DNA from 2 places in the Streptomyces sp. NPDC002795 genome. Region 1 is predicted to be linked to the other one. Evidence: riboswitches for the same ligand, from Rfam matches in the RefSeq annotation. Region 1 holds a riboswitch; the other holds the start of a gene.

Region 1 (11,870 bases):
GCTTCCGGGACCTGGAGCGGATGACGCTCATGAGCGACGGCGCGACCGTGTACGAGTGCACGTCGCCGGACGAGGTGCACGATCTGCTCCAGGGCGGCCAGGGGGTCTTCGGGATCGCCGTGGGCGTGGTCTGGCGGGACGTGGAGGCCGCGCTCTCGCAGTTGCACGGTGAGCGCGTGGACACCGGCGAGACGATCGTGCCGCCGAACCCCACGGACGAGCTCGCGAGGCGGCGCGGCAAGGCCGTGTGAGGTCCGTACGGCCGCGTTGTCAGTGGCGTAGGGCAGCATCGGTGATGTGAGAACCGCGCCCACGATCCTGCATCTCGACATGGATGCCTTCTACGCCTCTGCGGAGCAGGCGGCGAAGCCGAGCCTGCGCGGGAAAGCGGTCGTCGTGGGCGGGCTCGGTCCGCGCGGTGTCGTGGCCACGGCGTCGTACGAGGCGCGGAAGTTCGGGGTGCACTCGGCGATGCCGATGGGGCAGGCGCGCAGGCTCGCCCCGCATGCCGCCTATCTGGTGCCGCGCTTCCGGCTCTACCGGGAGATCAGCGAGCAGGTGATGGGGCTCCTCGGCGCCCTGTCGCCGCTCGTGGAGCCGTTGAGCCTGGACGAGGCGTTCGTCGATCTGGAGGCCGGTGAGGCGGCCTGGGACGCCGCTTCGGCGGAGGCCGTGGGGTGGCGGCTGCGGGCCGACATCCGGCGCGTGACCGGTCTGACCGGGTCCGTGGGGCTCGCCGCGTCCAAGATGCTCGCGAAGATCGGCTCGGAGGAGGCGAAGCCGGACGGGCTCGTGCTCATACGCCCCGGTACCGAGCGCGCGCTGCTCGGGCCGCGGTCCGTGCGGATCCTGCCCGGCGTAGGGCCCGCGACGGCGGATCATCTGCGGCGGGCCGGGATTCAGACCGTGGAGGAGATCGCGGGGGCCGGCGAGGACGAGCTGGTGCGCCTCCTCGGGAAGGCGCACGGGAGCCATCTGTACGAGATGGCGCTGGCTCGTGACGAGCGGCCCGTCGTCGCCGAGCGGGATTCCAAGTCCGTATCGGTGGAGGACACGTACGACGTGGACATCCATGACCGGGTGCGGGTCCGGATGGAGGTGCGCAGGCTCGCCGGCCGGTGCGTGGAGCGGCTGAGAGCGGCCGAGCGCTCGGGGCGGACCGTGGTGCTCAAGGTGCGGCGGTACGACTTCTCGACGCTGACGCGCTCCGAGACGCTGCGGGGGCCGACGGACGATCCTGGGGTGGTGCGGGAGGCCGCGGCGCGGTTGCTGGAGAGCGTGGACACGACCGGTGGCGTGCGGTTGCTGGGGGTCGGTGTCAGCGGGCTCGCCGACTTCACGCAGGAGGACCTGTTCGCGCAGTTCGCGGCAGCCGAGGAAGCTGCCGCGGAGGAGGCCGCCGCCGAGGAGCTGGAGGGGGGCCCGGGGTCGGTCGAGTCCGTGGAGGCGGCCGAGCCCGAGCCGATACCCGTGGAGCGGAAGTGGCTGGCCGGACACGATGTGCGGCATGCCGAGTTCGGGCACGGGTGGGTGCAGGGGAGCGGGCTCGGGCGGGTGACCGTGCGGTTCGAGACGCCGTACGCGGACGTGCCGGGGCGGGTGCGGACGTTCCGGGTCGATGACCCGGAGCTGGAGCCGGCGGACCCGCTGCCGCTTGTCGAAGGAGCCGAAGAGGCTCAGGTCGGGTCGTCCTCCGAACCGGCGACCTTGCCGAACGTGACGTCGGTCGACTGAGGAGCCGTGATGTCCAGACCGTAGTGGTGGTAGAGCTGGAGTTCCTGCTCCGGGGAGAGATGGCGGCCCACGCCGAAGTCGGGGGCGTCCTTGATCAGGGAGCGTTCGAAGGGCACGTGCAGCGTGCCGTCCGTGAAGTCGCTGGGCTCGAGCGGGACGAAGGCATCGCGGCTGAACAGGCCGGTTCGTATCGCGGCCCACTGCGGCACGCCCGTGGCGTCGTCCAGGTAGACCTCGTCGATGGTGCCGACCTTGGCCCCGTTGCGGTCGAACGCCTTGCGGCCGATCAGATTGCGCGGATCGACGTCGGTCTGCACGGGCCCTCCAACTGATCGCGATGATCGCAACTGGTCTGTCATCACTACGAAAGAGCACATTACGGAAGGCGGCCACTCGGGGGCTCTGGGCAAGTAGCCGCTGGTAGGCTGGCAGACGGCTGCTGACCCCGTGCGGGAGAGTCCTCCGACAGTCGTCGGAAGGCGCCGAAGGAGCAAATCCTCCCCGGAATCTCTCAGGCCCACGTACCGCACGGACGAGGTCACTCTGGAAAGCAGAGCGGGGTGCACGGTGTCCGCTCTCACCGACGGTGCAAGCCGGTGCGTTCCGTGTTTTCGCGGGGTGGGCCGGTGAAGCTCTCAGGTTGTGATGACAGAGGGGGAGGCCGTCCGGGTACCCGCGCCGTGGTGCCCCTCGTAGGTCGCAATGACCAGGAGGCCTCCGCAATGACAGCCAACCGTATTCCGCTCTCCCAGCTGGAGCGAGGAATCCCCTTCGAGCAGCGCCACATCGGCCCCGATGACGCCGCTCAGGCCAAGATGCTCGCGCAGGTCGGCTACGGCTCGCTGGACGAGCTGACCGCGGCCGCGGTGCCCGATGTGATCAAGAGTGCCGAGGCGCTCGACCTTCCGGCCGCCCGCAGCGAGGCCGAGGTGCTCGCCGAGCTGAAGTCGCTCGCCGAGCGCAACCAGGTGCTCGGCTCGATGATCGGCCTCGGCTACTACGGGACGTTCACGCCGCCCGTCATCCTGCGCAACGTGATGGAGAACCCGTCCTGGTACACGGCGTACACGCCCTACCAGCCGGAGATCTCGCAGGGCCGCCTCGAGGCGCTGCTCAACTTCCAGACCATGGTCGCCGAGCTGACCGGCCTGCCCACCTCGGGCTCCTCGCTGCTCGACGAGGGCACGGCCGCCGCCGAGGCGATGGCCCTGTCGCGCCGCGTCGGCAAGGTCAAGAACGGCGTGTACGTCGTCGACGCCGACGCCCTGCCGCAGACCATCGCCGTCATCGAGACGCGTGCCGAGCCGACCGGCGTCGAGATCGTCGTCGCGGACCTGAGCGAGGGCATCCCCGCCGAGGTCGCCGAGCGCGGCGTCGTGGGTGTCCTCGTGCAGTACCCCGGCGCCTCGGGCGTCGTGCGGGACATCAAGCCCGTGATCGACCAGGCGCACGAGCTGGGCGCCGTGGTGACCGTTGCCGCTGATCTTCTTGCTCTTACGTTGCTGACCTCGCCCGGTGACCTCGGCGCGGACATCGCCATCGGGACGACGCAGCGCTTCGGCGTGCCGATGGGATTCGGTGGTCCGCACGCCGGATACATGGCCGTGCGCGAGAGGTTCGCGCGCTCGCTGCCGGGCCGCCTGGTCGGTGTCTCCGTCGACGCCGACGGGAACAAGGCGTACCGGCTCGCCCTGCAGACCCGTGAGCAGCACATCCGTCGCGAGAAGGCGACCAGCAACATCTGTACCGCGCAGGTGCTGCTCGCCGTCATGGCCGGCATGTACGCCGTGTACCACGGGCCCGAGGGCCTCAAGTCGATCGCGCGGCGCACCCACCGCTATGCCACCCTGCTCGCCGCGGGGCTCACCGCGGGCGGCGTCGAGGTCGTGCACGGCGCGTACTTCGACACCCTCACCGTGCGCGTGCCGGGCAAGGCCGCCGAGATCGTCTCCGCGGCGCGCGAGGGCGGCGTCAACCTGCGCCTCGTGGATGCCGATCACGTCTCGCTCGCCTGTGACGAGACCACCACGCGGGCCCAACTGGGCGCCGTGTGGAGCGCGTTCGGGGTAGACGCGGACGTCGAGGCCCTGGACGCCGAGGCGGCGGACACGCTGCCGGGCGGGCTGCTGCGCGAGGACGACTACCTGACGCACCCCGTCTTCCACCAGTACCGCTCCGAGACGGCGATGCTGCGCTACCTGCGGTCGCTCGCCGACCGCGACTACGCGCTGGACCGCGGCATGATCCCGCTGGGCTCCTGCACGATGAAGCTCAACGCGACGACGGAGATGGAGCCGGTCACCTGGCCCGAGTTCGGCCAGTTGCACCCCTTCGCGCCCGCCGAGCAGGCGCAGGGCTACCTGACGCTCATCCGTGAGCTGGAGGAGCGGCTCGCCGAGGTCACCGGCTACGACAAGGTGTCGCTGCAGCCGAACGCCGGCTCGCAGGGCGAGCTCGCCGGCCTGCTCGCCGTCCGCGGCTACCACCGCGCGAACGGCGACGAGCAGCGCACCGTCTGCCTCATCCCGTCCTCCGCGCACGGCACGAACGCCGCGAGCGCCGTGATGGCCGGTATGAAGGTCGTCGTCGTCAAGACCGCCGACGACGGCGAGGTCGACATCGCGGACCTGCGCGCCAAGATCGAGCAGTACGCCGAGCAGCTCTCCGTCCTCATGATCACGTATCCGTCGACGCACGGTGTGTTCGAGGAGCACGTCGCCGACATCTGCGCCGCCGTGCACGACGCGGGCGGTCAGGTCTACGTCGACGGCGCCAACCTCAACGCCCTGGTGGGCCTCGCCAAGCCGGGCCGCTTCGGTGGCGACGTCTCGCACCTGAACCTGCACAAGACGTTCTGCATCCCGCACGGCGGCGGCGGTCCGGGCGTCGGCCCGGTGGGTGTGCGCGAGCACCTCGCGCCGTACCTGCCGAACCACCCGCTGCAGCCGGCCGCGGGCCCCGAGACGGGCGTCGGCCCGATCTCCGCGGCGCCGTGGGGCTCCGCCGGGATCCTGCCGATCTCCTGGGCGTACGTGCGGCTCATGGGCGGCGAGGGGCTGAAGCGGGCGACACAGGTGGCCGTGCTCTCCGCGAACTACATCGCCAAGCGCCTCGAGCCGCACTTCCCGGTGCTCTACAACGGTCCGGGCGGGCTCGTCGCGCACGAGTGCATCATCGACCTGCGGCCACTCAGCAAGGCGACGGGCGTGAGCATCGACGACGTCGCCAAGCGGCTCATCGACTACGGGTTCCACGCGCCGACCATGTCGTTCCCGGTCGCCGGGACGTTCATGATCGAGCCCACCGAGAGCGAGGACATCGGGGAACTCGACCGGTTCTGCGACGCGATGATCGCGATTCGCGGCGAGATCGAGCGGGTCGCCACCGGCGAGTGGGCGGCCGACGACAACCCGCTGCGGAACGCTCCGCACACGGCCGGGATGCTCGGCGGCGAGTGGGAGCACGCGTACAGCCGGGAAGAAGGTGTCTTCCCGGCCGGGGTGGTCGCTTCGGAGAAGTACTGGCCGCCGGTGCGGCGTATCGACCAGGCGTTCGGCGACCGGAACCTGGTGTGTTCCTGCCCGCCGCTCGACGCCTACGAGGGCTGATCCACTCGGGACTGCGCGGCCGTCGGTCGCGCAGTCCTGCTCAGCGGATCCCTACGCCGCCGTCACCACCGTGCTCAGCGGGCGGTGCGGGGCGATGATCCTGCCACTGGGCAGCAGCTCGCCGGTGTCCTCGAAGAGCAGGACCCCGTTGCAGAGGAGGCTCCACCCCTGCTCGGGGTGGTGAGCCACAGGGAGCGCGGCTTCCCTGTCCTCGGATTCCGCTGTCGGGCAGGCTGGCTGGTGCTGGCACATGGATGGGATCTTTCGCTGCGAAGTGATCTCGATGACGTGGGCTGTGCTTGCTGGACGGGCGGTGCCGGTGGTGCCGGCGGTGCCCGTCGTGCTGCGGCTTGAAGGCTTGTTCATGGCCGCCCCCCGATTTCGTGAGTTCTGGAACCCAGTGTTGCCCTGTGGGCGTCAATCCGCAGGGATTTCCTTGCAGCGGTCCTTATGGGTGTCAGACGCATCACCCGTGCGGACGGTTCAGTCCAACTCGACTCTCCCTTCGGGTGGTTAGGAGTGGTCGGTACGGGCTAGTCCGCTCGGGCAGGGCGGTGCCCCGCGACCGGACGGCGGACGGTCTCGGGGCACAGGCACGTGCGACAGGGGCCGTCGGCGGGCCCCGGCCGGTCAGGCGAGCAGGCCGGCGGTGGCCGGGGTCGGTGTCAGGCGGTGCGTGAGGACCGGCAGGAGCTCGGCCACCCGGTGCGGGCGGTGCGGGGCGATGCCGGGCGGGGCCGGGGCCAGTGGGACGAGGATGTCGTCGGCCGCCGGTTGGCCGCTCGCCGGGTCGGCGGCGCGCTCACCGTGCAGCCACAGCGTGAGCATGTAGAGCTCGGGCACCGACAGCAGCCGAGGCTGATAGGAGCCGGGCAGTGATTCTGCCTGGCGCAGGGCCCGTTCGGTGGACCTGATGTAGGGGCCCTCGAAGAAGTGCGAGAAGGCCCAGCCGTCCGGAGTCAGCATGGTGTCGGCCGCGGCCACCGCGCGCTCCCCGCAGCGGATCAGGAAGCGCCAGCCGGTCAGGCGGGCCCTGGATGGCCCGGTGATCTCGGTGATGTGGTCCAACACATGGAGAGGCAGCGGGAGTTCGGGAGTCGCGGGCCCCTGTGCGGCGCGCAGGGACGGGGTGCGTGCCTCGCGGACGGCGGTGGGGGAACCGAGGGCCGTGAGGACGCTGCGCAGGGCGGGCGGGGGAGCCGGTGGGACGTGCAGCGGCATGGTGGGTCGCCTCTCATTCGACAGGCATGTGATGCGAGGGCGGTGCGGACGAGCGGACGGCGCTGTCTGCTGCGGGTGCACTGGGGTACACGGGCCAGAGGGGGCGGGGGTCCGGTCCGAATCCGGGCCGCGGGCGCCAACTCTCTGTCTCGCCAGCGGAGTTTATACGATGCGTGTTCACGGAGTGTTTCCGCTAGCATGCCGCCCGGATTTCGCAAGATGCTATTCGGGCGCGGTTCCCATGGGGTTTTGTGGCTATCCTCCCCATTTTCGGCGGGGTCGTCGTGCGTGGCCTCGGTGTCTTTCGGCCGAGCGGTCGGCGTGTTCTTGTCGGCGTTTTTCACCAGGGTCGCACGCGACGGAATCTGCGCGCGGCCGCATGCCTGAGGAATGTGCCCGCGGGTAACCGCCTTGAGCGTACTGCTCCGTGGAAGCGCGCGGGGCGTTATGGATCACATAGCCGGGGCATCATCCACCGTGACACGCGGCCGGAGCGGAGCATCAACGGGTCGCCCGTGCGAGGAGGGACGCTTCCATGGGGGAGAAGGTCGTTGCGGGGACGGTCGGTCTGGCCGATCCGCGGCGCTATCGGGAGAAGCTCAAGGAGTGCCTGGAGGGGTTCGGGCGACTGCTGGACGAGAAGCGCTTCGACCGTCCGCAGAATCTCATGGGGCTGGAGATCGAGCTGAATCTCGCCGGGCCCGACGGGCTGCCGAGAATGATGAATGCGGAAGTTCTGGAGCGCATCGCGAGCCGCGATTTCCAGACCGAACTCGCGATGTTCAATCTCGAAGTGAACATTGCCCCGCACCGGCTCGGCGGCCGCGTTCTCGACCAGCTCGCAGAGGAACTGCGTACGGGGCTCGGATATGCGCACCGCAAGGCGAACGAGGTCGACGCGGGCATCGTGATGATCGGCATTCTGCCGACGCTGAGCGCGGACGACCTGGTCTCGGCGAACCTGTCGGACGTCGACCGCTACACCCTGCTCAACGACCGGATCGTGGCCGCGCGCGGCGAGGACTTCGCGCTAGACATCGCCGGCGTGGAGCGGCTGACCTGCACGTCCTCCTCGATAGCGCCCGAAGCCGCGTGCACGTCCGTGCAGTTGCACCTCCAGGTGACGCCGGGGCGGTTCGCCGATGTGTGGAACGCGGCGCAGGCGGTGGCCGCCGTGCAGATCGCGCTCGGCGCCAACTCGCCCTTTCTGTTCGGCCGCGAGCTGTGGCAGGAGTCGCGGCCACCGCTGTTCCAGCAGTCCACCGACACCCGGCCGCCGGAGCTCGCGGCGCAGGGCGTGCGGCCGCGCACCTGGTTCGGGGAGCGCTGGATCGGTTCCGCGTACGACCTCTTCGAGGAGAACCTGAAGTATTTCCCGCCGCTGCTGCCGATCCTCGACGACGAGCAGCCGCTCGACGTCATCGCCAAGGGCGACACCCCGAGCCTCGCCGAACTCGTCCTCCACAACGGCACGGTGTACCGCTGGAACCGCCCCGTGTACGGCATCGCGGACGGCGTGCCGCACCTGCGTGTCGAGAACCGGGTGCTGCCCGCGGGGCCCACCGTCACGGACGTCATCGCCAACACCGCGTTCTACTACGGCGTCGTACGCGCCCTCGCCGAGGAGTCCCGGCCGGTGTGGTCGCGGCTCCCGTTCGCCGCGGCCGCCCGCAACTTCGACACCGCCTGCCGGTACGGCATCGACGCGCGCCTGGAGTGGCCGCGCAAGGGCCGGTTCGGCGGTACGGAGCGGGTGCCGGCCGTGCACCTCGTACGGGACGAGCTGTTGCCGCTCGCGGCGGCCGGGCTCGACGCGTGGGGCGTGGAACCGGCCGACCGGGACCTGTACCTGGGAGTGATCGAGGAGCGGTGCCGGCGGCGGATGAACGGTGCGGCGTGGCAGTCGGCGACGTACCACCGGGCGCTGGAGAGCGGGTTGGCCAGGGAGGCGGCGCTCGCGGCGACCACGCGGCGGTACTGCGAGCTGATGCACCGGGGCGAGCCGGTGCACAGCTGGCCGGTCGGGCTGCCGGAGCCGACCGTTCCGCTGGGCTGAATGTGCCTGGCGGACCGGGTCAGTTGCCCTTGGCGCCCGCCTCGATGATGGCCTTCAGGATGACCTGCTGGATGTCCGCCGGGTCGCTGACCTGGTGGCCCGAGCCGCCCGTCGCCTCGGCGACCTGCTCGACCTCCCGCTTGTCGGTGTCGGGCCCCACGGCGATGACGATCAGCGGGACGGGGTGGTCGGGGTCGGTGAGGTCGCCGAGCTTCTTGATGAGGCTCTCGCGGGAGATGGACCCCTCATCCTCGTTGACGCCGTCCGTGACCACCACGACGGCGTTGAACCTGCCGCTCTTGTACGAGGACGTGGCCTCCTTGTAGGCCGCGAGCGTGGTGTCGTACAGGCCCGTCGCCCCGCCGGGCACCGGCTGGAGCGCGGTGAACGCGGCCGCCAGGCGGTCGCGCCGGGTGCCGGAACCGACGTGGTCGCCGAGGCGTTCGGTGGGCACGAGCTTCTTGTAGTCGCGGTCGCCGTCGAGGAACGTGGCGAACTCCCACAGGCCGATCTCGTCCTCCGGCGTGAACGTGGAGAGGGCCGCCAGCATCGACGCCTTCGTCACCTCCATGCGGGACTCGCCGCGGCTGGGCACGATGTTCCCCATGGAGGCCGACGCGTCCACGACCGTCGTGATGCGGGCGCTCTGCACCGTGATCGTCCACATGCCGAGGGTCTCCTCGACCTGCTCCTCGGTGGGCGCCTTGGCCGCCGCGCGCGCGTACGGCTGCGGGGAGCGGCCGCCGGCCCGTGAGGCCACCGTCGCGGGGGACCGGCCGCCGTCCGTGCGGAAGCCGTGCCTCTCCAGGATCGAGCGGCCCTCGGGCGCGCCGAGCAGCGTGATGAAGCGGCCGGCCGCCCGGCTCTCGTCGGTGCTCAGCCTGTCCTCACCGACCAGCGAGTACGGGTAGTCGAGGGCGGGCGAGCCGTCCTTCGGGTAGAAGAGGTCGACCGAACCCGCCTCGCCCGCCTCTCTGTTGTGCGCGTACGCGGCCTGCTCGGACAGGATCAGCGCCTCGTTGCGCCGCGGGTTGCCCTGCTCGGTCCCGGAGTTGTCGCGCGGCACCGTGTCCATGAGCTGCGCGTCGCTGTCGGACGTGCGCTGCGAGAGGCTCTTGGCCATGGAGGCGGCCTGTGTGCCGTCCCCCTTCTTGGAGGTGGCCGCCAGCTTGGTGAGCGCGAGCAGTCCGCTGGCGCTGCGGGCGGGGTCGGCGGCGCCCAGGCGCAGCTTGTCGTCCTGCATGGCGGCGCCCGTCAACTGGGCCCACGTGTACGTCTTTCGCGGCCAGCCGAAGGACTTCGCGGCTGCGGGCACCATGCCCACGCCGATCGGTGAAGAGGCGACGTTGCCGGCCGGCGTGACCTCGGCGTCGCCGGTGCCCGTGATGACGCGCTGCACCCACACGTCCGAGTCCGGCACCCAGACCTGGAAGTCCGCCGCGCCCTTGCCCGCGCGCAGGGTGTCGGCGACCTTGTACGCGTCGCGCGCGGTCACGGCGACGTCGAGGCAGTTGCCGTCGGAGGTGAGCTTCTCGCGGCGGGCGTGCTCCGCGGCCTCGCGCAGCGCCGTGGCCACGTCGGGCGAGGCGACCACGTCGAGATGGACCTCGTCCTCGCAGCCGCCGCCGAGGCCGATCAGCTCGGGGCGGACCACCGCGGCCGTGCCCGCCGCGACGACCAGGACGAGCGCCGTCGCGATGGCCACGGTGCGCCCGCGCGAGCGGGGACGGGGTGCGGCGGCGGCCGTCCCGTACTCGTCGGGCATGCTGCTGTGACGTCCCATGGCGGTGGAACCCCTCCCTGAGCCACAAAGGCAGTTGCGGTATAAGCGGTGGAGCAGTGGAGGGGGCGGTGCGCCGAATTGCGTCGCCTCGGCCCCCTCGGCCTGTCGCACGCGATCTTCGTACTCGCATTCGAGACCCTAGCGGGGCGCTGTGACGGATGCGGCGGGATTACTCAACTGGAGGCAGGTGTGCAGGTGGAGGCGGAGCCGATGCCCGGTTCTTCTCCCGAAGGGCGGCTCTCACGGCGCTTTTTGCGGGACGAGACGCTGCTCGTTCTGGGGCTTTCGTTGGGTGCGAGCGGTGTGTCCGCGCTCATCAGTTTCGTCGGCTCTGTCACGAAACCCGGCGGCCTCAAGGACCAGGCGGCGACCCTGAACGCCTCGGCGGCGCCCGGCCGTCCATGGCTCGACCTCGCCTGGCAGCTGTTCGGCATCGCGAGCGCCCTCGTGCCGGTCGTCCTCGTCGCGCACCTCCTGCTCAGGGAGGGCGAGGGGATGCGCACGATCGGCTTCGACCGGAAGCGTCCGTGGTTCGACACGGGCCGGGGCGCCGCGCTCGCGGCCGTCATCGGCAGCACGGGCATCGCCTTCTACCTCGCCGCACGCGGCCTCGGCTTCAACCTCACCGTGGTGCCGGAGGCGCTGCCCGACGTGTGGTGGAAGTACCCGGTGCTGATCCTCTCGGCGGTGCAGAACGCCGTACTGGAAGAGGTCATCGTCGTCGGGTATCTGCTGCGCAGGCTCGGGCAGTTGGGGTGGACGCCGGGGGCGGCACTGGTCGCGTCGTCCGTGCTGCGCGGCTCGTACCACCTGTACCAGGGCATCGGCGGGTTCTTCGGGAACCTCGCGATGGGTGTCGTCTTCGCCTTCCTGTACCGGCGGTGGGGGCGGGTCGGGCCACTGGTGGTGGCCCATTCCCTGTTGGACATCGGGGCGTTCGTCGGATACGCGGTGCTGGCGGGCAAGGTGGGCTGGCTGCCGACCGCGTAACCCGGGTCACGCGTGCAGCTCGCCCTCGATGGTCGTGACCGCGCGGCCGGTCAGGAGCGTGCGCTCACCGCGCAGGGCGACGCGTACGAGACCGCTGCGGGCGGAGGCCTGCAGTCCGGTCAGCTCCTCGCGGCCCAGACGCGCCGCCCAGAACGGCGCGAGCGCTGTGTGCGCGCTCCCGGTCACGGGATCCTCGTCGACACCGACGCCCGGGAAGAAGCAGCGAGACACGAAGTCGTAGCCCCGGGAGGGGTCCTCGGCCCGGGCGGTGGCGATGATGCCGCGCCGGGAGAGGCCCACGAGGCCCTTGAGGTCGGGATCGAGCGCCCGCACGGTCTTCTCGTCGGCCAGCTCCACCACCAGGTCGCCGACGGACGCGCCCGTGTCGTGGACGGAGAGCGGCCCGGCGCCCAGGGCCTCGACGAGCCCCGCAGGAACGGGCTCCTCGGTGAGCGGCGCCGTCGGAAAGTCGAGGGTC
Region 2 (11,870 bases), on a different contig from region 1:
GCGGCGCAGCGGCCGCATGCCGCTCGTACTCAGATGCGTGATGTCCGTGCCCTCGAACTCGACGCGCCCGGCGGTCGGTTCGAGGAGTCGCGTGATCAGCCGGCCCATCGTCGACTTGCCGCAGCCGGACTCGCCCACGACGCCGAGCGTCTCACCGGCGCGGACGTCGAAGGAGAGCCCGTCGACCGCCTGCACCGCGGCGACCTGCCGCTTGAGCAGTCCCTTGCGGATGGGGAAGTGCTTGACCAGGCCGTCGACCTTGAGCAGCGGCTCACCGGCCGCCGCGTCCGGAGAGGTCGTCGCCTGCTGGGGGATCGTAGGGGGCGTCATCTCGGCTTCAGGTCCTTTGGCGTCCGTCACAGCTTCGGCGCAATCTCTTCGTTCCAGATCCGCTCGCGCTCCTCGCCCGACATGTGGCAGGCGGAGAAGTGTCCGGAGCCGACCTCCCGCAGTTCGGGGCGCTCGGTGCGCGTGATGTTGTCCTTGGGTACGTCCGCGTACGGGCAGCGCGGGTTGAAGGCGCAGCCGCTCGGCAGGTTGATGAGGCTGGGCGGGGAGCCCTTGACCGGGGTGAGCCGCTCGGTCTGGTCCCGGTCGATGCGCGGCATCGAGCCCAGCAGGCCCCAGGTGTACGGGTGTTGGGGCGTGGTGAAGACCTGCTCCGCCGTGCCCCGCTCGATGCAGCGGCCGCCGTACATCACGAGGAGCTCGTCCGCCATCTCCGCGACGACGCCGAGGTCGTGCGTGATCATGATGACGGCCGAGCCGAACTCCTTCTGGAGGTCGCGGATCAGGTCGAGGATCTGCGCCTGCACCGTCACGTCGAGCGCGGTGGTCGGCTCGTCGGCGATCAGCAGCTCGGGGTTGTTGACGAGGGCCATCGCGATCATCGCGCGCTGGCGCATGCCGCCCGAGAACTCGTGCGGATAGGAGTCGACGCGCTTGTCCGGCTGCGGAATGCCGACCCGGTCGAGCATCTCGACGGCCCGCTTGCGCGCGACCTTCTTGTCGACGTTGTGGTGGACCCGGTAGGCCTCCACGATCTGCTTGCCGATCGTGTAGTACGGGTGCAGCGAGGAGAGCGGGTCCTGGAAGATCATCGCCATGTCGCGGCCGCGCAGCCTGCGCACGGTGCTCTGGTCGCCGGAGAGCAGCTCGGTGCCGTCCAGCCAGATCTCGCCCTCGATCCGCGCCTTGCGCCGGCCGTACTGGCCGGTGGTGTGCAGGCCCATGATGCCGAGCGAGGTGACCGACTTGCCGGACCCCGACTCGCCGACGATGCCGAGGGTGCGGCCCTTCTCCAGCGTGAAGGAGAGCCCGTCGACGGACTTGACCACGCCGTCGTCGGTCGGGAAGTGCACCTTGAGGTCCCGGACCTCAAGGAAGGAGCTGGGGGCGCCGGAGGCGGTGACGGGCTCGCCGACCGCCGCTCCGGTCTTGTTCAGTTCGGTCATCCCAGCCTCACTCGCGGGTCGATGACTGCGTACAAGAGGTCCACGACGAGGTTGGCGACGGCGATCGCGAGGGCCGCGACGAGCGTCACGCCGAGGATCACGGGCAGGTCCTTGTTGCTGATGGCCTGGACCGCCGCGAGGCCGAGCCCCGGCAGGTTGAACGTGGACTCGGTGAGCACGGCGCCACCCAGCAGCACGCCGAGGTCGAGCCCGAAGACGGTGAGGATCGGCGTCATCGCGGAGCGCAGCGCGTGCCGGGTGATGACGGTCTGTTCGCCGAGGCCCTTGGCGCGCGCGGTGCGGATGTAGTCCTCGCCGAGGATCTCCAGCATGGTGGCGCGGGTGAGCCTGGCGTACATCGCGGCGTTGAGGAAGGCGAGCACGATCCACGGCAGGATCATCGTCTCGATCCACGTGCCGATCGAGTCGTCGGTGGAGAGGCTGCCGGCGATCGTCACCCAGCCGAGGCTGTGCACGAAGATCCCCATCGCGACCATGCCGGTGAAGAAGACCGGCAGGGAGACGCCGCCGAGGGCGGTGGTCATGGCGGCGCGGTCCCAGATCGAGCCGCGCTTGAGGGCGGAGACGACACCGGTGGCGACGCCGCCGACGAGCCACAGCACACAGGCGCCGAACGCGAGCGCGCCGGTGACCGGGAGCGCGTCCTTCAGGGTGTTCCAGACGGGTTCCTCCGAACGGAACGAGTACCCGAAGCAGGGGGCCCCGCAGTGGGTCACGTCATTGCCGTTGGCGTAGTCGCGTCCCATCGGGATGCCCTTGACGAACTCCCAGAACTGGACGAGCAGAGGGTCGTTGAGCCCCAGCTTGATCCGGATCCCCGCGAGCTGCTCGGCGCCGGACGACTTGCCGGCGAAGAGCACGGCGATGTCCTGGCCCGCCCATTTGGGCAGCATGAAGAAGATGGTGAAGGTCGCGAACAGAACGACGAGCACCATGATGACAACGGCGAACAGGCGCCGGATGAGATAAGCAAGCACTGTGCGCGGCCCGGCGGCGGCCGTGCGCCCCTTGTGGGGGTTCACGACCGCAGCCCGGGGCCATCACCTGCCCTTCGGACTGGCGGGTTTCGGCGGCTGGGGCGAACCGGACGGCGGATCAACTCCGCCATCCGGGAGGGGTGTTACTTGACGACGCCCAGAGAGGCGTAGTCGTAGCGACCGCTGTAGGCGTCGGCCATCATGGCGTTGGTCAGACGCGGGCCACGCCACGTGATGTTGTTCTCGTAGATGAACGGCATCCAGTCGGCCTGGTCGAGGATCCGCTTGTCGAGCGACTTGTAGATCTCGCCGGCCTTGTCCGTGTCGGTCTCCGCGATCGCCTTGTCGAACAGGCCGTCGATCTTCGGGTCGTTGATCTCGGACTCGTTGTAGTTACCGGTCTGCGCGAGGAAGCGGCTGTCCCACAGCGGCTGGCCGAAGCCCTGGCCGGACGGGAAGTCCGGACCCCAACCGCTCATGATCATGCCGTAGCCGCGCGACTTGACGACCTTCGGGGAACCGGTGACCGAGGCGGACTCGGCTCCGTCGAAGGAGTCCACCTCGACCTTGATGCCGACCTTGGCGAGCTGCTCCTGCAGCGCCTCGGCGGTGTCGACCTCGCCCGGGTTGTTGGTACGGGCGGTGATCTTCGTGGAGAAGCCGTTCGGCTTGCCGCACTCCTTCAGCTCGGCCTTGGCCTTGGCCGCGTCCGGCTTGCCCTTGCGGGCGAGGATCCCGTACGGGTCGTAATCGCTGTGGCCCTTGATGGACTTCGGCAGGGTGGAGTTGGCGATGTCGCCGCCGGCCAGCTTGCCGCCGCGGGTCTGCTGCAGGCCCGCGAAGTCGGTCCCGTAGAACACGGCCTTGCGGCAGTGGACGTCGTCGAACGGCTCGGCCTTGTGCACGAGGGCGACGTAGCGGACGAAGGAGGTCCGCATGTTGTCGACGCTGTCGCGGTGGTCCTGGACTGCGGTGACACGGCCCGACTGGGTCATGCCGGTGCCGTTCATGTCCAGGTCGTAATCGCCTTCCATGAGGCGCTTGTCGTTCTCCTCCAGGTTGGCGGAGATCGTCACGTCGATCTTGTCGGGAAGCGCGGCACGGATCGGGTCCGAGGCCTTCTTCCACTTGTCGTTGCGCACCAGCACGATCTTCTTGTTGGCCTTGTACGACTGGAACTTGTACGGGCCGGCGGAGAACGGGTGCGAGGTGTACTTGGTCTTCGTGTCCTTCTCCTGCTTGACCGGCGAGCCGGTCGGCATGGCGAGGAACTGCTCGAAGTCACCGTTGGGCTTCGGCAGCTTGAAGACGACGGTCTGGTCGTCCGGCGTCTCGATCGACTTCAGACCCAGCTTGTCCTTGGACGTGTCCTTGTAGGGGCCCTTGTACTCGCCCTTGGGGTCCAGGTTCTGCTTCAGGTACTGCGGGCCACCGGTGATGGTGTCCGTCGCCCAGATGCGCTCGATGCCGTACTTGACGTCCTTGGAGGTGATCGGCGAGCCGTCCTCCCAGGTGATCCCGTCACGCAGGTGGTACGTGTACGTCTTGCCGTCGTCGGAGATCTCGGCCTTGGACTTGGCCAGGTCACCGACCAGCTCGTTGGAGGCCGCACCCGGCTTGGGCGCGTAGGTCACCAGTTGGCGCGTGTAGAACCGCATGAAGTCCCACGACATGCCGTAGTAGGCGCGCTGCGGGTCGGCGGAGTCCAGGTCCTGCTTGCCGACCATGCGCAGCGTGCCTCCCTTCTTCTTCGAAGGGTTGGCGATCTTGTTGTACGCGGCGTCGTAACCGGCGCCCTTCGACGAGTCCTTGGAGTCGTCGCCGTCTCCGCCACCGCACGCCGTGGTCGACACCAGCGCCGCGACCACGAGGGCGGCGCCGGCGGCAAGCCGTCGTTTCGAGGAACCTGTGGGCATTTTCTCGTAACCTCCGAGATCGCGGTCCCGGACACCTGCCGGAGAACCATGGAGTCAAGCCACCTGACGGTGCTGCAGGGGCAGTTCGGTGAAAGCCGGTTGGACTTGTACGGCGTTACCGGGTGCCCTTCGGGTCCAGGGCGTCGCGCAGCCCGTCGCCGAAGAGGTTGAACGCGAGAACGGTGATGAAGATCGTGACACCCGGGAAGACCATGAACATCGGGTCGTGCTCGTACGTCTCCAGGGCGTCGCGGAGCATGCCGCCCCAGGAGGCCGTGGGCGGCCGGACACCCGCACCGAGGAAGCTGAGCGCCGCCTCCGTGAGGATGTTGGTCGGGATCATGAGCGTCATGTAGACGACGATCGGCGCGACCAGGTTCGGCAGCAGTTCGCGGAACAGGATGTGCCGCGAGCCACCGCCCAACGACCTTGCCGCCTCGACGTATTCACGCTCCCGCAGGGAGAGCGTCTGCCCTCGCACGATGCGCCCGATGTACGGCCATCCGAAGAATCCGATGACGAGGACCAGTACGGCGATGCGCACCCCGCTGCCGGTCAGGCCGAGCAGGTCGTCCGGCAGCACCGAGACCAGGGAGATGATGAAGAGCAGCTGCGGGAACGAGAGCAGCACGTCCATCACGCGGCTGATCGCCGCGTCGATCCACCCGCCGAAGTAGCCGGCGATGATGCCGAACAGGGTGCCCAACGCGACGGCGACGATCGCCGCGAGGAACGCGACGAGCAGCGAGATCCGGGCGCCGTAGACGATGCGGCTGAAGACGTCTCGGCCCTTGTTCGGTTCGAGGCCGAAGAGGAAGTCGCTGCTCACGCCGCCGAGCGCGCCCTGGGGCAGGTTCGTCAGCGGGTCGAGCTTGTCCTGGTGGAACTGGTTCGGCGGGTGGCCGAGCAGGCTGACGATGAGCGGCGCGAAGACCGCGACCAGGACCAGGAGCACGACAACGATGCCACCGCCGAGAGCGACCTTGTCGCGCTTCAGGCGGTTCCAGGCGATCTGCTTGAGCGACCGGCCCTCGACCTTGCGGTCTGCGTCTCCCTTGGCGGGCTCGACCGGTGCGCTCGGTTCCACTTCCGCGCTCGTGTCGTGCATTGGTGCCGTCATCGTGGCAGGGACCCCTCTCAACCGGCGGTGACCGGCCCGCACTTGCCGCTGTGGCGGCTTGGTTCAGTCCGTCGTACACAGAGGCGAAGCCCCTTGCTGCGGGAGTCTTCAACCTGGGCGTGATCTGTTGCCAGACTTGACGGCGAAAGGATGCCTAACCGTGATGCAGGCTGGGGTGTTCCGTTATCCGGACTGCGGTGAACGGGGGGCGGACGCGGGGCAGTTGGGGTGAACCGGACATGTTGCGGTCGGCCGCGCAGTTCCAGCCCGCCCGGCGCTTGAGGGCGCCTTTCAGTACGTCGCCCCGTACGGCGGCGGATACCCGTACCCACCCCCGGCGGGAGCCGCATGGGCCTCCCGGTCATAGAACGGCCGCGCTTGCCGCAGCCACATCGCCACCGGGTCGTACTCGTCCGACATCGCGACCGTGGAGACCGGAAGGCCCTCGGGGACCGCCGGGATGGACTGCTGCATCATCGCCCGGACCGCGTCCACGGACGCCGGGGACGTGTCGTAGACGTCCAGGCCGATGGCGAGGTAGGGCGCGCCCAGCGTGGGCTGGACCCAGGCGCGGCGCAGCGAGCGGATCGCCGTCGTACGGTGCGCGTTCTGCGTCAGGACCGCGTAGAACTGGGGGATCTCGATCGCGGGCTCGGAGAGCCTCAGCGGGCCCGCCGGCTGCCGGTCGAGGCCGCCCGCGATGCGGCGCAGGTCGAGCCACGGGATGCCGACGCCGCCACCCGGCGCGTGCGGGTTCAGCCAGAGCCCGTAGTGGTCGGGGTAGAGCGTGCGCGCCGCGTCGACCCCGCTCACCACCTCGTACGCCCGCGACCAGCCGGAGGCCGAGAGCTCTTGGGCGGAGGTGACGCACGGGGCGTACGAGAAGCCGTCCACCTCCATGTTCCCGTACTGGGCGTCCGGGGAGCCGGCCTGGCCGTGCCAGAGCAGCATCCAGACCTGCCCGGCCGCGGGGTCGGCGAGGGCCTTGAGGAGCGCCTCGTACGCGTCGTAGCGTCCCGGCGTCACCTGGCGCAGCATGTGCTCGACCTGTCCGGCCGCGGCCGTGCCCGACGCGCTCACCCGTAACCGCCCCTTCGGCTCTTCAAATACGTCCGTGTCCCACACGTGGCCGGAAAGCGAAGCGCCGACCGGTCACGTCATGAAACCAGCTTAAGCGGCGATACTGACACCGACTTGACGGACGCCGTCACCCTTCTCGTACGTAGAACGGCCGTACGTGTGTACGCAGCCAGTCCGCGACCGGGTCCTGCGTCACGTCCAGGAACACCAGGTTGACGGCCCAGGCCACCGGCGCGCGGCCCAGCGCCCGCCCCAGCGCGTCCAGCGGAAGGTTCCCCGCACCGCTCGGGGCGCCCACGGCCTGCGACAGCTCCACGCCGATGAACAGGGACGGCTCCGCGTCCTCCACGGTCGCGAGGCAGCGCCGGGCGCTCAGTACCGTGCCGAGCCCGTCGAACTCCTCGCGGACCGCGGCCAGGAAGTCCATGGGGTCGACCTGCCAGTCCGGCTCGCTCAGCACCACGCGGCCGCCCGTCGCCGGGCCGTCCAGCGCCGTGCGACCGCTGCGGGCCAGCTCGGCGACGGCCGGCGGCGGCAGCGGCACGCCGACCGTGCCGTCCGGGTTCACCGCGATGCCGACCTGCGGCGGAAGCCCGCGCGCGAACTCCACGGCCGGGGCCACCGTGCAGTCCATCCGGCCACCGGTGACCGCCATGAACTGCTGCTCGGAGCTGAACACGGGGACGTAGGCCTGGCCCTCGATCTCCAGGCTCGGCAGGTCGAGGTCCCTGCTCGCGTTCGAACCGCCCCTCGGCAGCGGGATCCACACGTGGCTGCGGCCGAGGACCTCGACGATCCTGCCGCCCGCGGAGGCGCCCGCCTCCTGGCCGAGAGCCGCGGCGAGGACCTCCTCCAACTCGTTGGCGGGCCAGCCCTGCGAGGGGTGGGCGTAGCCGCCCTCGTGCCCCTGGGCGAGACCGTGACCCGGCTCCGGGGTGCCTGGGAACTCCATGACTGCCATCAACCTCTGCTGTTCTGCCCGCTTCTGGTGCCCGCCGACTTTAACTCGTCCATACGGCCCGGCCTCAGTCGCCGAATGTGATCCCTCCCAGTGCCTCCATCGCCGCCCGGTCGAGCAGCACCGCCGACTCCATCCCGGCCGGCAGGTTCCCCCGCTCCGTCGAGCTGACGAGCGCGCCCACCGCGCGGCGGTGGCGCGCGAAGGCGTACCGGGACACCCCGCGGCCGCGGTCCCGCTGCCCCTCAAGTGCCGTGTCCGCCGGTACGTCGAGCAGCATCAGGTGGACGGCGGCCCCGCGCCGCCGCGCCGTGCGGATCACCCAGCGGCGCACCCACGCCTGCGTACCGCAGTCGTGCACGACGACGCTCATGCCCGAGCGCATCGCCCGGCGCAGCCCCACGTAGTGCGCGACGCGGACCACCGGGCGGTACAGCGCGTACGGCAGGTAGCGCGGCATGCGCGCGGACCAGCGCTCGCGGGTGTCCTGCGAATCGATCCGGATCTCGGTGACGGCCCGCCGCATCAGCGTCGACTTGCCGCTGCCCGGCAGGCCCGAGAGCACGACGAAGTCGCCCGCCGCGAAGGCGAGCTGCCGCGGTGTGTGCCCGCGACGGCCGCGCAGGTCCCGCACCGAGCGCTGACCGGGGATCCGCACCCCCGCCACCACCGACGCCGAAGCGGATACCGCGTAAGCCCCCGCCACTGCTTTGTGCACCGTGATCGTCCTCCCCGTTCCGGTCACGTCACCCTTGCCCCTCAAGTGTAAAGAGAAGGTAATGCACCTCAAGGGGTTTCCCTGTCGGACGGGCATGCAATGATGTGCCCGCAACTGCATACCGGCCGCTTGAATCCGCGCGGGAGAGTTCCGGGTACGACGAGTACCCGGGCGCCGAAGGAGCAAGTTCCTCCCTTGAATCTCTCAGGCCCCGTACCGCGCGGGCGAGGCAGATCTGAAAAGTGGGGCGTCTTTGTGACGTGACGCCCCCACCCAAGGTGCAAGCCCCTCGGGGCGAACCTCTCAGGTTCCGATGACAGATGGGGAGGGCGTCCCGTACGCGTACGGGACTCCGCCATCGCCGTCATGCCCGGGAGCACCACTGATGACCCGTACGACATCTCTTGACGCCCTGCATCGTTCGCTCGGCGCGACGATGACCGACTTCGCCGGCTGGGACATGCCGCTGCGCTACGGCAGCGAGCGCGACGAGCACAACGCCGTGCGCACGAGGGCCGGCCTCTTCGACCTCTCCCACATGGGCGAGATCACCGTGACCGGGCCGCAGGCCGTGGACCTGCTCAACCACGCCCTCGTCGGCAACATCGGCTCCGTCGGCGCCGGCCGCGCCCGCTACACCATGATCTGCCGCGCGGACGGCGGGATCCTCGACGACCTGATCGTGTACCGGCTCGGCGAGACCGAATACATGGTGGTCGCCAACGCGGGCAACGCGCAGGTTGTGCTCGACGCCCTCACCGAGCGCGCCGCCGGCTTCGACGCCGAGGTCCGCGACGACCACGACGCGTACGCGCTGCTCGCCGTGCAGGGCCCGGCCTCGGCGGCGATCGTGAAGTCCGTCACGTCCTCCGCGGACACCGACCTGGACGGCCTGAAGTACTACGCGGGTCTGCCCGGCACCGTCGCCGGTGTGCAGGCGCTCATCGCGCGCACCGGCTACACCGGCGAGGACGGCTTCGAGCTGTTCGTCTCCCCCGCCGACGCCGAGAAGCTGTGGCAGGCGCTGACCGAGGCGGGCGCCGAGTACGGCCTGATCCCCTGCGGCCTGTCCTGCCGGGACACGCTGCGCCTGGAGGCGGGCATGCCGCTGTACGGGCACGAGCTGTCGACGTCCCTCACGCCCTTCGACGCCGGTCTCGGCCGCGTCGTGAAGTTCGAGAAGACCTCACACGGGGACGACTTCGTGGGCCACGACGCGCTTCGCGACGCCGCCGCGAAGGCCGAGGCCAACCCGCCCCGCAAGCTCGTCGGCCTCATCGCCGAGGGCCGCCGCGTGCCGCGCGCCGGGATGCCCGTCGTCGCCGACGGCCAGGTGATCGGCGAGGTCACCTCCGGCGCCCCGTCCCCGACGCTCGGCAAGCCGATCGCGATGGCGTACGTGGATCCCGCGCACGCCGAGGCGGGTACGGCGGGTGTCGGTGTCGACATCCGCGGCACGCACGAGCCGTACGAGGTCGTGGCACTGCCGTTCTACAAGCGCCAGAAGTAGGCCCCGCCCGTCCGGGCGCCCCCTCCGTCACCAGCACCTTCCCGCGTACAGGAGAATTCGCATCATGAGCAACCCCCAGCAGCTGCGTTACAGCAAGGAGCACGAGTGGCTCTCGGCCGTCGAGGACGGCGTCGCCACGATCGGCATCACGGAGCACGCGGCCAACGCGCTCGGTGACATCGTGTTCGTCCAGCTCCCCGAGGTCGGGGACACCGTCACCGCGGGCGAGACCTGCGGCGAGCTGGAGTCCACCAAGTCGGTGTCCGACCTGTACTCCCCCGTCGGCGGCGAGGTGACCGAGATCAACCAGGACGTCGTCGACGACCCGGCGCTCGTCAACTCGGCCCCGTTCGAGGGTGGCTGGCTGTTCAAGGTCCGGCTGGCCGACGAGCCGAAGGACCTGCTCTCCGCCGACGAGTACACCGAGTTCTCCGGGAGCTGACCCCACCGATGTCCGTACTGAACGAATCCCTGCACGAGCTCGACCCCGAGGTCGCCGTCGCGGTCGACGCCGAGCTGAAGCGCCAGCAGTCGACCCTCGAAATGATCGCGTCGGAGAACTTCGCCCCGGCCGCCGTCATGGAGGCCCAGGGCTCGGTCCTCACCAACAAGTACGCGGAGGGCTACCCCGGCCGCCGCTACTACGGCGGCTGCGAGCACGTCGACGTCACCGAGCAGATCGCCATCGACCGCGTGAAGGCGCTCTTCGGCGCCGAGTACGCGAACGTGCAGCCGCACTCGGGCGCCTCCGCGAACCAGGCCGCACTCTTCGCCATCGCCAAGCCGGGCGACACGATCCTCGGCCTGGACCTGGCGCACGGCGGCCACCTCACGCACGGCATGCGCCTGAACTTCTCCGGCAAGCAGTTCAACGTGGTCCCGTACCACGTGGACGACGCGGGCCTGGTCGACATGGCCGAGGTCGAGCGCCTCGCCAAGGAGCACCGCCCGAAGGTGATCATCGCCGGCTGGTCGGCGTACCCGCGCCAGCTGGACTTCGCCGAGTTCCGTCGCATCGCCGACGAGGTCGAGGCGCTGCTCTGGGTCGACATGGCGCACTTCGCGGGCCTCGTGGCCGCGGGCCTGCACCCCAACCCGGTCCCGTACGCCGACGTCGTCACGTCCACGACGCACAAGACGCTCGGCGGTCCGCGCGGCGGCATCATCCTCGCCCGCAACAAGGACTTCGCGAAGAAGCTGAACTCGGCGGTCTTCCCGGGCTTCCAGGGCGGCCCCCTGGAGCACGTGATCGCGGCCAAGGCCGTCTCCTTCAAGGTCGCGGCCTCCGAGGACTTCAAGGAGCGCCAGGCCCGCACGATCGAGGGCGCCCAGATCCTCGCCGAGCGCCTGACCACCCCGGAGTCACGGGAAGCGGGCGTCAACGTCCTCTCCGGCGGCACGGACGTGCACCTGGTCCTCGTCGACCTGCGCGACTCCGAGCTCGACGGCCAGCAGGCCGAGGACCGGCTCCACGAGGTCGGCATCACGGTCAACCGCAACGCGGTCCCGAACGACCCGCGCCCGCCGATGGTCACCTCCGGCCTGCGGATCGGCACGCCCGCCCTCGCCACCCGCGGCTTCACCGCCGAGGACTTCCGCGAGGTCGCCGACGTGATCGCGCTCGCGCTTCAGCCGTCGTACGACGCCGAGTCGCTGAAGGCCCGAGTGACCGCTCTGGCCGACAAGCACCCGCTGTACCCCGGCCTGAAGTAATTCGGCCCGGATTACGTACCCTTTCGTAGGTACGTCCTGTCGGGGCACCGCGCACACTGGAACCAGGAATATCACCAGTGAGCACGGTGCCCCGGCCGCTTCCACCGCACTCTCGCTTGTCCGGCAGACAACGGCGTCTACCACCACCTTTGGAGTCCCACCGTGGCCATCTCGGTCTTCGACCTGTTCTCGATCGGCATCGGCCCGTCCAGCTCGCACACGGTCGGCCCGATGCGCGCGGCGCGCATGTTCGCGCGGCGCCTGAAGAACGAGGGCCTGCTGGCCCACACCTCCTCGGTCCGCGCCGAGCTGTACGGCTCGCTGGGCGCGACCGGGCACGGGCACGGCACCCCGAAGGCGGTACTGCTCGGCCTTGAGGGCGACTCCCCGCGCACCGTCGACG

Evidence for each region. A riboswitch is a leader RNA that binds a small molecule or an ion and turns the genes downstream of it on or off. The one in region 1 is predicted to bind glycine.
Region 2: it holds a riboswitch for glycine, as region 1 does, so the genes downstream of both, gcvT (glycine cleavage system aminomethyltransferase GcvT) here and gcvP (aminomethyl-transferring glycine dehydrogenase) in region 1, are expected to answer to the same signal.

What each region holds. Positions count from the first base shown of each region.
Region 1 covers NZ_JBIAQB010000003.1:8,641-20,510, forward strand. Annotated here, with positions in the region: gene ACFYWS_RS09335 (MerR family transcriptional regulator) at 1-251, shown strand, start outside; gene ACFYWS_RS09340 (DNA polymerase IV) at 298-1,734, shown strand; gene ACFYWS_RS09345 (PRC-barrel domain-containing protein) at 1,677-2,051, opposite strand; glycine riboswitch at 2,175-2,271, shown strand; gene gcvP (aminomethyl-transferring glycine dehydrogenase) at 2,457-5,342, shown strand; gene ACFYWS_RS09355 (DUF5999 family protein) at 5,394-5,594, opposite strand; gene ACFYWS_RS09360 (hypothetical protein) at 5,973-6,563, opposite strand; gene ACFYWS_RS09365 (glutamate-cysteine ligase family protein) at 7,099-8,619, shown strand; gene ACFYWS_RS09370 (substrate-binding and VWA domain-containing protein) at 8,639-10,402, opposite strand; gene ACFYWS_RS09375 (CPBP family intramembrane glutamic endopeptidase) at 10,613-11,392, shown strand; gene ACFYWS_RS09380 (PhzF family phenazine biosynthesis protein) at 11,399-11,870, opposite strand, start outside.
Region 2 covers NZ_JBIAQB010000013.1:46,187-58,056, reverse strand. Annotated here, with positions in the region: gene ACFYWS_RS32915 (ABC transporter ATP-binding protein) at 1-330, opposite strand, end outside; gene ACFYWS_RS32910 (ABC transporter ATP-binding protein) at 357-1,454, opposite strand; gene ACFYWS_RS32905 (ABC transporter permease) at 1,451-2,452, opposite strand; gene ACFYWS_RS32900 (ABC transporter substrate-binding protein) at 2,596-4,368, opposite strand; gene ACFYWS_RS32895 (ABC transporter permease) at 4,484-5,488, opposite strand; gene ACFYWS_RS32890 (enhanced serine sensitivity protein SseB C-terminal domain-containing protein) at 5,780-6,568, opposite strand; gene ACFYWS_RS32885 (enhanced serine sensitivity protein SseB) at 6,696-7,520, opposite strand; gene ACFYWS_RS32880 (AAA family ATPase) at 7,594-8,196, opposite strand; glycine riboswitch at 8,375-8,473, shown strand; gene gcvT (glycine cleavage system aminomethyltransferase GcvT) at 8,630-9,754, shown strand; gene gcvH (glycine cleavage system protein GcvH) at 9,819-10,196, shown strand; gene glyA (serine hydroxymethyltransferase) at 10,205-11,467, shown strand; gene ACFYWS_RS32860 (L-serine ammonia-lyase) at 11,630-11,870, shown strand, end outside.